DNA from 2 places in the Streptomyces sp. CWNU-52B genome. Region 2 is predicted to be linked to the other one. Evidence: riboswitches for the same ligand, from Rfam matches in the RefSeq annotation. Region 2 holds a riboswitch; the other holds the start of a gene.

Region 1 (6,203 bases), on a different contig from region 2:
GAGGGTGGACTGCTGACGGTGCAGTTCGGCGTCGAGGGCGGCGGCGACGTCCGGGTCGAGTTCGTGCAGGGGAGTGTTCAGAAGCGACATCGGTGAGGAGTCCTTGGTGTCGGTCGGCGGTCGTCTGTCGTCCGGCGTCAGGAGCCGGAGAACTCGGTGTACTCGTCGGCGGAGAGCAGGTCCTTCGGCTCGTCCGCCACCCGCACCTTGAAGAGCCAGCCGCCCTCGAAGGGGGCGGTGTTCACGAGCGCGGGGTCGTCCACGACGTCCTGGTTGATCTCGGTGATCTCACCGGTGACGGGTGAGTACAGGTCGCTCACCGACTTCGTCGACTCCAGCTCGCCGCAGGTCTCGCCCGCGGTCACGGTGGCACCGACCTCCGGGAGCTGGACGTACACCACGTCGCCGAGCGCGTTGGCCGCGTGCTCCGTGATGCCGACCGTCGAGACGCCGTCCTCGGCGCCCGACAGCCACTCGTGCTCCTTGCTGTAGCGCAGCTGCTGGGGGTTGCTCATGGCCTGAATTCTCCTTCACGAGGGGGAGTGCTGATGCAACGGGAGGGGGAGTGAGCTGGGCGGATGTGCCCGGGGTCACTTCTGCCGCGCACGGAACGGAGTCGCCTCCGCCGCTCACGGCCCGATACCGCTTCCGATACCGACCGGTGCTCCGACCGGCGCCGACCGGAGGGTACCGGCCGAAGCTTCCCGGCTGACGCCGACCGACCGACGCCTTCCGACCGACGCCTTCCGGCTGACGCCGTCCGATGTCTTCGGCCGGAGCCGTGACCGACGTCTCCGGCCGACACCCTCCGGCCGGGCGTCCGCCGGAGAGCGTCGGCCGGTGTCCACCGGCCGGAGTCGGGTGACCGATCCCGGCCGGCCGACTCCGGCCGACCGGCGTCGTCCAGCTGACGTTTTCCGGCCGGCGCCCGGTCGAAGGGTGTCGGTCGGTGGTCGTCGGCCGGGGCGGCTGACGGATTCCGGCCGAGTGGTGTCTTCCGGTTGATGCCTGACGACCGATCTCGATCGACCCGTGCATTCTGGCCGACCGTCCAACCGTCCGCCCGCCCGACGGCCGCCGGCCGGCGTCGGGCGGCCCAGGCGTCCGGCCCGAGCCCGGTCCGCCGGAGCGGCGTCCGGGGCTCGTGGGCCAGCGTCAGGCCGGGCGCCGGTAGAACGGGAGGGCCACGACCTCGTACGGCTCGTGGCTGCCCCGGATGTCCACGCCCACACCGGAGGTGCCCGGCGCGGCGTGCGCGGCGTCGACGTACGCCATCGCGATCGGCTTGCCGAGCGTCGGCGAGGGCGCGCCGGAGGTGACCTCGCCGACGACCGCGCCGTCGGCCACGACGGGGTACCCCGCGCGCGGCACCCGGCGGCCCTCGGCGACCAGGCCGACCAGCACGCGCGGCGGCTGCGACTCGGCGCGGGCGGCGGCCGCGGACAGCGCCTCGCGGCCCACGAAGTCGCCCTCCTTCTCGAACTTCACGACCCGGCCGAGCCCCGCGTCGAACGGCGTGAGCGCGGTGCTCAGCTCATGCCCGTACAGCGGCATGCCCGCCTCCAGGCGCAGCGTGTCCCGGCAGGAGAGCCCGCAGGGGATGAGCCCGGCCGCGGCCCCCGCGTCGGTCAGCGCCTGCCACAGCTTCTCCGCGTCGGCCGGGGCCACGAACAGCTCGAAGCCGTCCTCGCCGGTGTAGCCGGTGCGCGCGATCAGGGCCGGGACACCGGCGACCGTGCCGGGCAGGCCCGCGTAGTACTTCAGGCCGGCCAGGTCGGCGTCGGTGAGGGACTGCAGGATGCCGGAAGACTCCGGGCCCTGCACGGCGAGCAGCGCGTACGCGTCCCGGTCGTCGCGCACCTCGGCGTCGAAGCCCTCGGCGCGCTCCACGAGGGCGTCCAGGACCACCTGGGCGTTGGAGGCGTTCGCCACGATCAGGTACTCGGTGTCGGCGAGCCGGTAGACGATCAGGTCGTCGAGGATGCCGCCGTCGGCCCGGCAGATCATGGTGTAGCGGGCGCGGCCGGTCTTCACCCCGCCGATGTTGCCGACCAGCGCGTGGTCGAGGAGCGCGGCGGCCTGCGGCCCGCTCACGGTGATCTCGCCCATGTGGGAGAGGTCGAAGAGACCGGCGCGGCCGCGCACGGCGAGGTGTTCGTCGCGCTCGGACCCGTACCGCAGGGGCATGTCCCAGCCGGCGAAGTCGGTCATCGTCGCGCCCAGCGAACGGTGCAGGGCATCGAGCGCGGTGCGGCGCGGTTCAACGGTGGCGTTGCTGCTCACGGTAGGGCTCCCAAGGCATGACGGCGAGGTCGTTCCTCCCCATCTGTCATCGGAACCTGAGAGGTTCGCCGTGACCACGGCCGGTTACGGCGGACGTGGTGGTCACTGACTTGCACCTTGGGTGGAGCCGGCGCCCTGACTGCCAGGGGACGGCCCGCTTTTCAGATGTGCCTCGCCCGCGCGGTAACGGGGCCTGAGAGATTCAAGGGAGGGACTTGCTCCTTCGGCGCCCGGGTACTCGTACTCGTACACCTACGTGTACATGTCCCCGGAACTCTCCCGCGCGGATTCAAGCGGCCGGTATGCAGTTGGCGGGCACATCATTGCACGCTCCGGCCTCACCGGGGGGCCGCGTGGTGTCCGCACGGTGTCCGGACAGGGGGCAGGGGTGTGGCAGGGGCGTCGACGGTGATCTGTGACGGGGCTGTGGCAGGACAAGAACAGAAACAGGGGGACCAGCGCATTACCTTCTCTTTACACTCGACGGGGGATGGGTCTGCCGACCCCAAGGGGAGGACGATCAGGGTGAACAGGACCACGGCGTACGCGACCACCACGGGCATCGCGCTGCCGAAGCAGCCACCCGCCCCGGCCAGGGAGACGTGCGGTCCGCTTCCGGTGCCCGTCGTCCGCGATCTGCGGTCGCGCGCGGGGCACAGTCCGCACGGTCTGCGCTTCGGACCGGCCGACGTGGTGGTCGTCACGGGCCTGCCGGGCAGCGGGAAGTCGACCCTGATGCGCCGTGCGGTGACCGGCCGGCGCGTCGACTCCCAGGACACCCGCGACCGCTGGGACGGCCGCCTCGCCCGCTTCCTGCCGTACGCGGTCTACCGGCCCCTGGTCCGCGCCGCGCACTACGCGGGCCTGCGCCGGGCCCTGCGCTCCGGTGAGGGCGTCGTCGTGCACGACTGCGGTACGCAGGCCTGGGTGCGCAGTTGGCTCGCCCGGGACGCGCGGCGCCGCGGCGGCACCCTGCATCTGCTGCTGCTCGACGTCGACCCGGGCACGGCCCTGGACGGCCAGCGCGAGCGCGGCCGGGGGGTCTCGCGGTACGCGTTCGCGCGGCACCGCGGCGCGGTGGCCCGGCTGCTGAGGTCCGTGGAGAAGGGCGACCTCCCGGAGGGCTGCGGTTCCGCGGTGCTCGTCGACCGGGCTGCCGCGGACGTCCTGCGGCGCATCGACTTCGGCGGCTGAGCCGGGCCCGGTGCGGTGGACAGGTGCGGCGGACGGGGACGCGGGCGCGTAGCCTCGTCAACCGCACACGGCGGTTCGAGCAGGCGGTAGAGATGGACTTCCCAGCACAGGACATTCCGGCGCAGGACTTCGCGGCGCGGGACTTTCCGGCACAGGCGTACCCCCACCCGCACGCCGGCTGGCCCGGCAACGAGTTGGAGGAGGTGCTCGCCGCCTCCCTGGGGCTCCCGCCGTCGGCCTCGACGGGCGCCCGGATCGTGGAGAGCGTGGCGCGCGGCTTCCTCTGGGTGCCGCTGCCCGAGGGGGGCGGCCCGCACAGCGGTCCGCTGGACCTGCCCACGATCGAGCTGGGCGGCCAGGCGTACGTGCCGGTCTTCACCTCCGAGCAGCAGTTCCGCCAGGTCGTCGGCGACCACATGGCGTACACCGTGGCGCCCGCCGTCGAGTTCGCGCGCGGTCTGCCGCCCCAGATGGGCATCGCGCTGAACCCGGACGGCACCGTCGGGATGCCGCTGCCCCCGCCCGCCGTCGCCGAGCTGTGCCGGGCCGGCCGGACCGAGCTGGACGGGCCCGCGAGCGGCGGCCGGGTCCGGCTCTTCCAGCCCGACTGGCAGGCGGACCCGCTGGACTTCCTGGCCGCGGCCTCGGAGGAGTTCGCCGCGACCGGCCTGGTGCTGAGCGCCCGGCGCTGTCTGGCGAGCATCGAGGGCGGTGACTCGGTGATGTTCGTCGGGATCGAGGTGACCCACTGGGACGAGGGCGTGCGCGCGCCGCTGCTGGACGCCCTGGGCCGGGCGCTGGGCCGGGCCCCGGCGGCCCACCCGGTGAGCCTCGTCTTCCTCGACGTGGCCCAGGACCCGGTGACGGACTGGCTCCGGTCCCAGGTCCGCCCCTTCTACACGCGCGCCCACTGAATCCCGGGCCGGCCGCTCGCCGCCGCCCCGCCGGAACCCGCCCTGCGGGACCGCGTCCCGCTGGAACGCGTCCGGAAGGGGCGCGGGGAACGGCGCGCCCAGCCGTGCACAACCCGCAGACGACCCGTCACGCAGCGTCCCGACCACCCAACACGGAACCAAGCGGAGCGCAACCGTGCTGTCGGGAACGCCGCTTAAGCTGGTTTCATGGCTCGGTCGGGGTGGTGCGATGTTCAAGCGAACGCACGCCCCGCCGAATGGGACCCGTATGACCCGTAAGTCAGGGATGTCGCGAAGGGGCGGTAGAAGGTGAGCGCGTCGGGCACGGCCGCGGCCGGGCAGGTCGAGCACATGCTGCGCCAAGTGACGCCCGGGCGTTACGACGCCTACGAGGCGCTGTTGCGCGCGCTGGCGGCTCCGTCGTCCGGCCAGGTCTGGATGCTGCTCTGGCACGGCCAGTCGGGGTCACCCGACGCCCAGTACGGGAACATGGAGGTCGACGGCTTCGGCTACGCCCCCTGTGTGACCTCGGCCCAGGAGCTCTCGGCCAGCGGCTGGAACCGTTCGTACGAGGTGGTCGACGGGCTCGACGTCGCCCGCACCCTCTACCCCGACCACTACGGCGTGTGGCTGAATCCGCATGCGCCGGGCGGCGGGGTCGGCATCCCCTGGCTCGATCTGCGCCGTATCGCCACGGGCCTGGAGCGGCAGCCCGCGGGCCCGCTGCGGCTGTCCGAACCTGGCATCGAGATTCCGCAGTTCTACGCCCTGCTCACCCAGAACGCGCACCGGACCACCGCCGTCCGCTCGCTGCGCCGCGCCTGGGTGCAGCCCGCGCTCGGGGCGCCGTATCTCGCCATCGGGCTCGACGTGTACGACACCAGTCCGCCCGCGGTGGACTCGGTGCGCGCGATGATGCAGCAGTCCATCGGTGCGGTGCCGGACGGACTGCCGGTGTCGACCGTCGCGATGTCGGACGAGTACGACCCGGTGGCCCTGTGGCTGCGCGCCAACGCCCGGCCGTTCTACGACCGGGAGGCGCACGCGGCACCCGTCCAGGCGCCCGCGGCGGGCGGTTACGGGTTCCCCGGCGCGTACTGACCGACCGAGTACTGAGATGATCCGGGTGGACCGAGTCCACTCAGTGGCATCTCGGCCCTCACCTCTGCACCGTCGCCGGGGTGGAATGTCCCGATCTACGCGGGTAAATGGGCTGCGAGGCCCCTTTCGCCCCGAGCGTCCCGTGTCCGACCCCCGTTACCCGGCGTTCGGATAACGGAACCCTCCTGACAGCATCACGGTTACGCATCCATTCACTGTCAAGTCTGGCTACAGATCACCGAGGCGTTGAAGACTCCCCGTCCAGGGGGTTTGAAACCTCTGTGTGTACGACGGACTGATCACGCCGCTACAGCGGCAAGCGTGGGCCGGCTACCGCCGGTTGAGAGGGGTCCCTGCCACGATGACGGCACCATTGCACGAGCCGACGGCCGAAGCCGCACCGAGCGCGGCTGAGGAGGCGGCGCTCGTTGCCGGATCCGCCGAGGCGAAGGCGGTACAAGGGCGTTCCCTCGGCCGCATCGCCTGGGAGCGCCTGAAGCGGGACAAGCTGGCCCTCACGGGCGGCATCGTCGTCCTCGTGCTGATCGCGATCGCCCTGCTCGCTCCAGTGATCACGAACCTGGTCGGGCAGGACCCCGAGACGCATCACGAGGACCTGATCGACCCGCTCTTCTCGACTCCCACCGGGTCCCTCGGCGGCATCAGCGGGGACCACCTCCTCGGAGTCGAGCCCGTCAGCGGCCGCGACAT
Region 2 (6,203 bases):
CCGGGTGCGTGAGGTACTCGTCGGTGCGCAGCAGCGGGTCCGGCAGCGTGTCCTGCGCCGTGGTGTCCAGCGCGGCCACGTCGCCGTCGACCCCGAACGCCGACCAGACGGCGCCCAGCTGGGCCCGGGTGGTCGTCTCGTCGCAGGAGAGGGACAGGTGGTCCGCGTCCACAAGGTGGAGGTTGACCCCGCCCCGGCGGGCGGCCTCCAGCGTCTCGGCGGCCCGGCCCGGCACCCGCACGGTGAGGGTGTCGAAGTACGCCTCGTGGACGACCTCGACACCGCCCGCCCGCAGCCCCGCGGCGAGGATCGTGGCGTAGCGATGGGTGCGCCGTGCGATGGACCTGAGCCCCTGGGGTCCGTGGTAGACGGCGTACATCCCGGCCATCACGGCGAGCAGCACCTGGGCCGTACAGATGTTGCTGGTCGCCTTCTCCCGGCGGATGTGCTGCTCACGCGTCTGCAGGGCGAGCCGGTACGCCTTGTTGCCGTCGGCGTCGACCGAGACGCCGACGAGCCGTCCGGGCAGGCTGCGCGCGAACTTCTCCCGTACGGCCATGTATCCGGCGTGCGGTCCGCCGAAGCCCATCGGCACGCCGAAGCGCTGGGTCGTACCGACGGCGATGTCGGCGCCCAGCTCACCGGGCGAGGTGAGCAGCGTCAGGGCGAGCAGATCGGCGGCGACGGTGACGATCGCGCCCAGCTCGTGCGCCTGCTCGACGACGGGCGCGAGGTCCCGTACGGCACCGGAGGCGCCGGGGTACTGGAGGAGGACGCCGTTGATCTCGCGCTCGGCGAGCTCGGCGGGGACGCCGTCGCTCAGGTCGGCGACGACGACCTCGACACCGGTGGGTTCGGCACGGGTCCGGATCACGGCGACGGTCTGCGGCATGGTGTCCGCGTCGATGAGGAAGAGGCCCTTCTTGTTCTTCCCCATGCGCCGCGACAGCGCCATCGCCTCGGCGGCCGCGGTGCTCTCGTCGAGCAGCGAGGCACCGGAGGTCGGCAGACCGGTCAGGTCGGCCACCATGGTCTGGAAGTTCAGCAGGGCCTCGAGCCGCCCCTGCGAGATCTCCGGCTGGTAGGGCGTGTACGCGGTGTACCAGGCCGGGCTCTCCATCACGTTGCGCAGGATGACGGGCGGGGTGAACGTCCCGTAGTAGCCGAGCCCGATCATGGAGTCCAGCACCTGGTTGCGGTCCGCGAGGGAGCGCAGTTCGGCCAGCACCTCGGCCTCGGTGCGCGCGTCCGGCAGTGCCAGCGCCTCGGCGTTCTTGATCACATCCGGCACGGCGGTGGCCGTCAGCTCGTCCAGCGAGCCGTACCCCACCTGCGCGAGCATCTTGGCGCGGGCCTCGGAGTCGGGCCCGATGTGGCGCTGCTCGAACGGGATTCCCTGTTCGAGCTCGGAGAGCGGAGTGCGTTGGGTGGTCATTGCGGGAGGCCTCCTGGTCTGACGACCTTCGAGGGGCACCACGATGTGGGTGCCCGAACGGCCTCCCCCTCTGTCATCTCGACCTGAGAGCTTCACCGGCTCGCCGTGAAGGCGCTCCGGCTTTCACCGTCGGTGAGAGCGGAAGCCGTCAAAAAGCTCGAACACCGCTCTGCTTTCCAGAGTGACCTCGTCCGTGCGGTACGTGTGCCTGAGAGATTCCGGGGAGGATTTGCTCCTTCGGCGCCTCCGATGAAGCCTGGAGGACTCTCCCGCACGGGGTCAGCAGCCGTTGCCCAGCCTACCAGCGGGGTTCCCTCGAGTGGCCGCCCTCCTCAAAGTGCTCTTTCGTAGTGCTTACGGATGAGTTGCGAGCAGCTGGAGGGCCCGTGCAGACCGACATCGATCCGCGCAACCTGATAGGCCGCAAGGCGTTCGATCGCAACGGCACGAGGATCGGCACCGTCGACGAGGTCTATCTCGACGACGCGACCGGCGTACCGGAGTGGGCGGCCATCCGCACCGGCCTGTTCAGCCGGGACGCCTTCGTCCCCCTGGACCCCAGCGAACTGGTCGGCGGATCGCTGCGCATCCCGTTCGAACGGTCCCTGATCAAGGACGCCCCGGACTTCGGCGTGGGCCGCCACCTCTCCCCCGAACAGGAACTCCAGCTCTACCACCACTACGGCCTGGACACCTCCCGCCCCCCACCGTTCCCAGACCGAGACTTCGGCCACCTGGCAGGCCAGGAAAACCCTCCCTGACCAGGAAGACAGCCCCCGCCACAGCCGCATCGGGAGGACGGCGAACGACGCAATCCCGCAGGGCCGCGGGGACGGCACAGTCCTCTGGGGCCGCGGGAAACGGCTCAATCCTTCAGGGGTCGCAGGCAACGGCGCAGTCCTTCAGGGGTCGCAGGCAACGGCGCAGTCCTTCAGGGGTCGCAGGCAACGGCGCAGTCCTTCAGGAGCGCGGGGAACGGCGCAAGCCTTTAGGGGCGCGGGGAACGGCGCAATCTTTTAGGGGCGCGGGGAACTGCGCGACCAGCCACAACGCACCCGCACGCACAACCACACCCCAGCCCCCACACCCCCACCCAGACCGAGCCCCACCCCTCTACTCCTCCCCAAGCGCCGCAGGCCCCCGCACGGGCGACACCAACGGCAACGGCTCCGCCCCCTCCAACGCAGGATCATCAACCCGAAACGTCTTCACCCGCCCCGGCCCCGAGTCAGGCGTCTCGAACCGCACAGTCACCCGCCCCAGCCCACTCCCCTGCACCCACCCGTGCCCGAACTCGCTGTGCCGAACGTCATGCCCCGCCCGCCACTGCCGCTCCACCACGGGCTCCGCCACCGGCTCCTCAGCCACCACGCCCTCAACCACCCCCTGCCCACCGACACCGGTACCAGCACCGACGCCGCTACCAACACCGGCACCGGCACCGGCCTGCTCCAACTCCACCTCCCCCGCCGCACCAACCCGCGCCTGCGCGAAGAGATCCTCCTGCGTGTAGTCGGCCAGCCCCGAAACCCCCACCCCCAGCAGCCGCACACCCCCCGTGGTGTCCACGGACTCCAGCAGCCGCGCAGCCGCCTCCCGCACCACCGCGGGGTCGTCCGTGGGCCCCCGAAGCGTCTCGGAACGCGTCAGCGTGGAGAAGTCGTACCGCCGCACCTTCAGCACGATGGTCCGCCCCGACAGATGCGCGCCCCGCAACCGCTGGACACACCGGTCGGCCAGCCGCTGCACCTCCATCCGCACCCGCACCCGCTCATGGATGTCCACGTCGTACGTGTCCTCGACGGACACCGACTTGGTGTCCCGCTCGGCCACCACGGGCCGCTCGTCGCGGGCCAGCGCCATGGCGTACAGCGCGACTCCATGGGCCTTGCCCAGAAGCCGTACGAGCTCGTCCTCGCCGGCCTCCGCGATCTCCCCGACCGTGCTGATCCCGCCCCGCCGCAGATGGTCCCCCGTGGCGGGCCCCACACCCGGCAGGATCCGCACCGGCATGGGAGCCAGCAGCTCCCGCTCGGTGCCCGGCTCTATCAGTACGAGCCCGTCGGGCTTGGCCTGCTCGGAGGCGATCTTCGCGAGCATCTTGGAGGCCGCGAGCCCCACGGATCCGGTCAGCCCCGTGACGGCCCGGATGTCCGCGCGCAACTTCCCCGCGGTCAGCCGCGCCGACGTCTCGTCCCAGGCGGTCCGCCCGGCCTCCAGGTCCACGAACGCCTCGTCCAGGCTCAGCGGCTCCACCAGCGGCGACAGCTCCCTCAGGAGCCCCATCACCTGCTCGCTGATCTCCCGGTAGAGCCCGAAGCGCGGTACGAGGTAGGCCGCGTTCGGCGCGAGGCGGCGGGCCTGGGCCATCGGCATCGCCGAATGCACCCCGAAGACCCGTGCCTCGTACGAACAGGTGGAGACCACGCCCCGCGGTCCCAGGCCGCCCACGATGACCGCTTTCCCGCGCAGGCTCGGCTTGGACGCCTGCTCCGCCGAGGCGAAGAAGGCATCCATGTCGAGATGCAGGATCGTGGGCGCGGTTCTCACAGGTCCGATGCTGCCCTACGCCACTGACAATGCCAGGGCGGCCGGCTCGGACGGCCGGTGCGGCGCCGCGTGCGCCAGGCTCAGACGGCCCGGTTGCGGCGCCTCGCCAGCTCGTCCGCGGGGTTGGGTCGGACCAGGGTCTCGCCCGTGTCGACCCGCTCCCCGTGCAGCTGCGAGAGCGCTCTCTCCACGTCCCGCCAGACCACGCCCACGGCGATGCCGAAGATGCCCTGGCCGCCCTGGAGCAGGGCGTGGACCTCGTCGGGCGAGGAGCACTCGTAGACGGTGGCTCCGTCGCTCATCAGCGTCATCCGCTCCAGATCGCGGAATCCACGCTCTGTGAGGTGCTGGACCGTGGTGCGGATGTTCTGCAGCGAGACCCCCGTGTCGAGGAACCGCTTGACGATCTTCAGGACGACCACGTCACGGAAGCTGTAGAGCCGCTGCGTCCCCGACCCGTGGGCGGGCCGCACGCTCGGCTCGACCAGTCCGGTCCGGGCCCAGTAGTCCAACTGCCGATAGGTGATCCCCGCGGCCGCACACGCCGTGGGACCGCGATACCCGATCTCGTCGGACGCCACCTCGCCGTCCCCCGGCACCGCCTTCGGCCGCTGTACGTGATCGGCCGCGCTGCTCTGAAGCGGGTACGGGCCGCTCTCCCCCAGACCGTGTCCGGGAGCACCCCCAGCCGTACCGTCGCCGCTGCTTCTCACGCCGACCTCCGTCCTTGACCTGCCTTCTCGACGGTAGGCAGTCACCAGGGGCGCGTCAACGATCGCCACACTCGGCACGCCGGGTGATAATCACCCTAAGAGTGGTTTCTCGTGCCCCACCGCGGGGAAAGGCTAGCCGAATGCCCTCGGGGCGGTCGTCGCACGGCCTGTCGTCCGCCGGTCCCAGAGGGTCACCGACCGGTTTATCACACCGTCACTACCGTCACTGGCTGTTGGTCCCGAAGTCCTCCGGCGAGATCTGGTCGAGGAACTCGCGGAACTTCTCCACTTCGTCCTCCTGCTCGTCCGGGATCGCGATGCCCGCGTCGTCCAGGACCCCGTCACTGCCGTAGATGGGCGTCCCGGTGCGCAGTGCCAGCGCTATGGCGTCGGACGGCCGGGCACTGACCTCCACTCCGCTGGCGAACACCAGCTCCGCGTAGAAGACACCCTCCCGCAGATCCGTGATGCGCACTTCGGTCAGCTCCTGGCCGACCGCCTCCAGCACGTCCTTGAACAGGTCGTGGGTCAGCGGTCGCGCGGGAGCCATGCCCTGCTGCGCGAAGGCGATCGCGGTCGCCTCCCCCGGTCCGATCCAGATGGGGAGGTAACGGTCGCCTCCCACTTCACGCAGGAGCACGATCGGTTGGTTGGAGGGCATTTCGACCCGGACACCTACGACGTCGAGCTCGTTCACACAGCAACCCTAGGCCGTGCCCGGCACCTTTGGGTAGTCGAGCACGGATTGGGTGCCCTATCCCACGCTCGGCGCGAGCCGCCGGTCAGGGCAGCCGCACCCCGAGCGCGGACTGCACGAGGGCCGCGTGCAGCTTCACCGCGAGTCCCGCCAGCTCCTTGGTGCGCGCCTGGGCGTGTGCCCTGGTCTGCGGGTTGCGATGGAGCCTCAGAGGTGCCACGACCTGGTCCACGAGCCCGGCCTCACGGTCGGCGGCGGCCTTCACGGCACGCAGATGGCGCGGCTCGATCCCGAACCGCCCCAGTTCCAGGACGAGTCCGGCCACGGTCACCGCCTCGGCGTCGTACACACCGTCCAGCACTGGAGTGATGAGCCCGTACGACTCCCACTCGTCGAGCTCCTGCTCACCGATCTCGGCGGCGGCCAGCAGCTCGGCCCGCCCGATCCTGGCCACCGTGGGCCCCTCGGGCTCGCTCAGGACCTCCCCGTCACGCTGACGGCCCACGGAAGGCTGTGGCACCGCCTCACCGCGCCCCATGGCGTCCAGGTGCTCCCGGATCACCTTCAGCGGCAGATAGTGGTCCCGCTGCATCCTCAGGACGTGACCGAGGCGCACGACGTCGTCCGCGCTGAACTTTCGGTACCCCGACGGGGTCCGCTGCGGCTCGATGAGCCCCTCGGACTCCAGGAAACGGATCTTGGAGACGGTCACCTCGGGGAACTCGTCACGCAGCACGTTCAACACGGTGCCGATGCTCATCAGCCCGCTGTCCGTGGCGGCGGCGCCGTGTCCGGCACCGCCGCTCGG

Evidence for each region. Region 2 has a riboswitch for glycine ahead of gcvP (aminomethyl-transferring glycine dehydrogenase). Riboswitches for the same ligand answer to the same signal wherever they lie in the genome.
Region 1: another riboswitch for glycine. It lies ahead of gcvT (glycine cleavage system aminomethyltransferase GcvT); the one in region 2 lies ahead of gcvP (aminomethyl-transferring glycine dehydrogenase).

The regions. Positions count from the first base shown of each region.
Region 1 is NZ_JBLFJV010000027.1:21,803-28,005, forward strand. It holds gene glyA (serine hydroxymethyltransferase) at 1-90, opposite strand, end outside; gene gcvH (glycine cleavage system protein GcvH) at 138-515, opposite strand; gene gcvT (glycine cleavage system aminomethyltransferase GcvT) at 1,156-2,283, opposite strand; glycine riboswitch at 2,455-2,575, opposite strand; gene ACLVWQ_RS24735 (AAA family ATPase) at 2,809-3,477, shown strand; gene ACLVWQ_RS24740 (enhanced serine sensitivity protein SseB) at 3,570-4,391, shown strand; gene ACLVWQ_RS24745 (enhanced serine sensitivity protein SseB C-terminal domain-containing protein) at 4,701-5,492, shown strand; gene ACLVWQ_RS24750 (ABC transporter permease) at 5,854-6,203, shown strand, end outside.
Region 2 is NZ_JBLFJV010000013.1:6,755-12,957, reverse strand. It holds gene gcvP (aminomethyl-transferring glycine dehydrogenase) at 1-1,435, opposite strand, end outside; glycine riboswitch at 1,622-1,717, opposite strand; gene ACLVWQ_RS15000 (PRC-barrel domain-containing protein) at 1,822-2,196, shown strand; gene ACLVWQ_RS14995 (DNA polymerase IV) at 2,549-3,985, opposite strand; gene ACLVWQ_RS14990 (MerR family transcriptional regulator) at 4,066-4,698, opposite strand; gene ACLVWQ_RS14985 (bifunctional nuclease family protein) at 4,922-5,395, opposite strand; gene ACLVWQ_RS14980 (MerR family transcriptional regulator) at 5,481-6,203, opposite strand, start outside.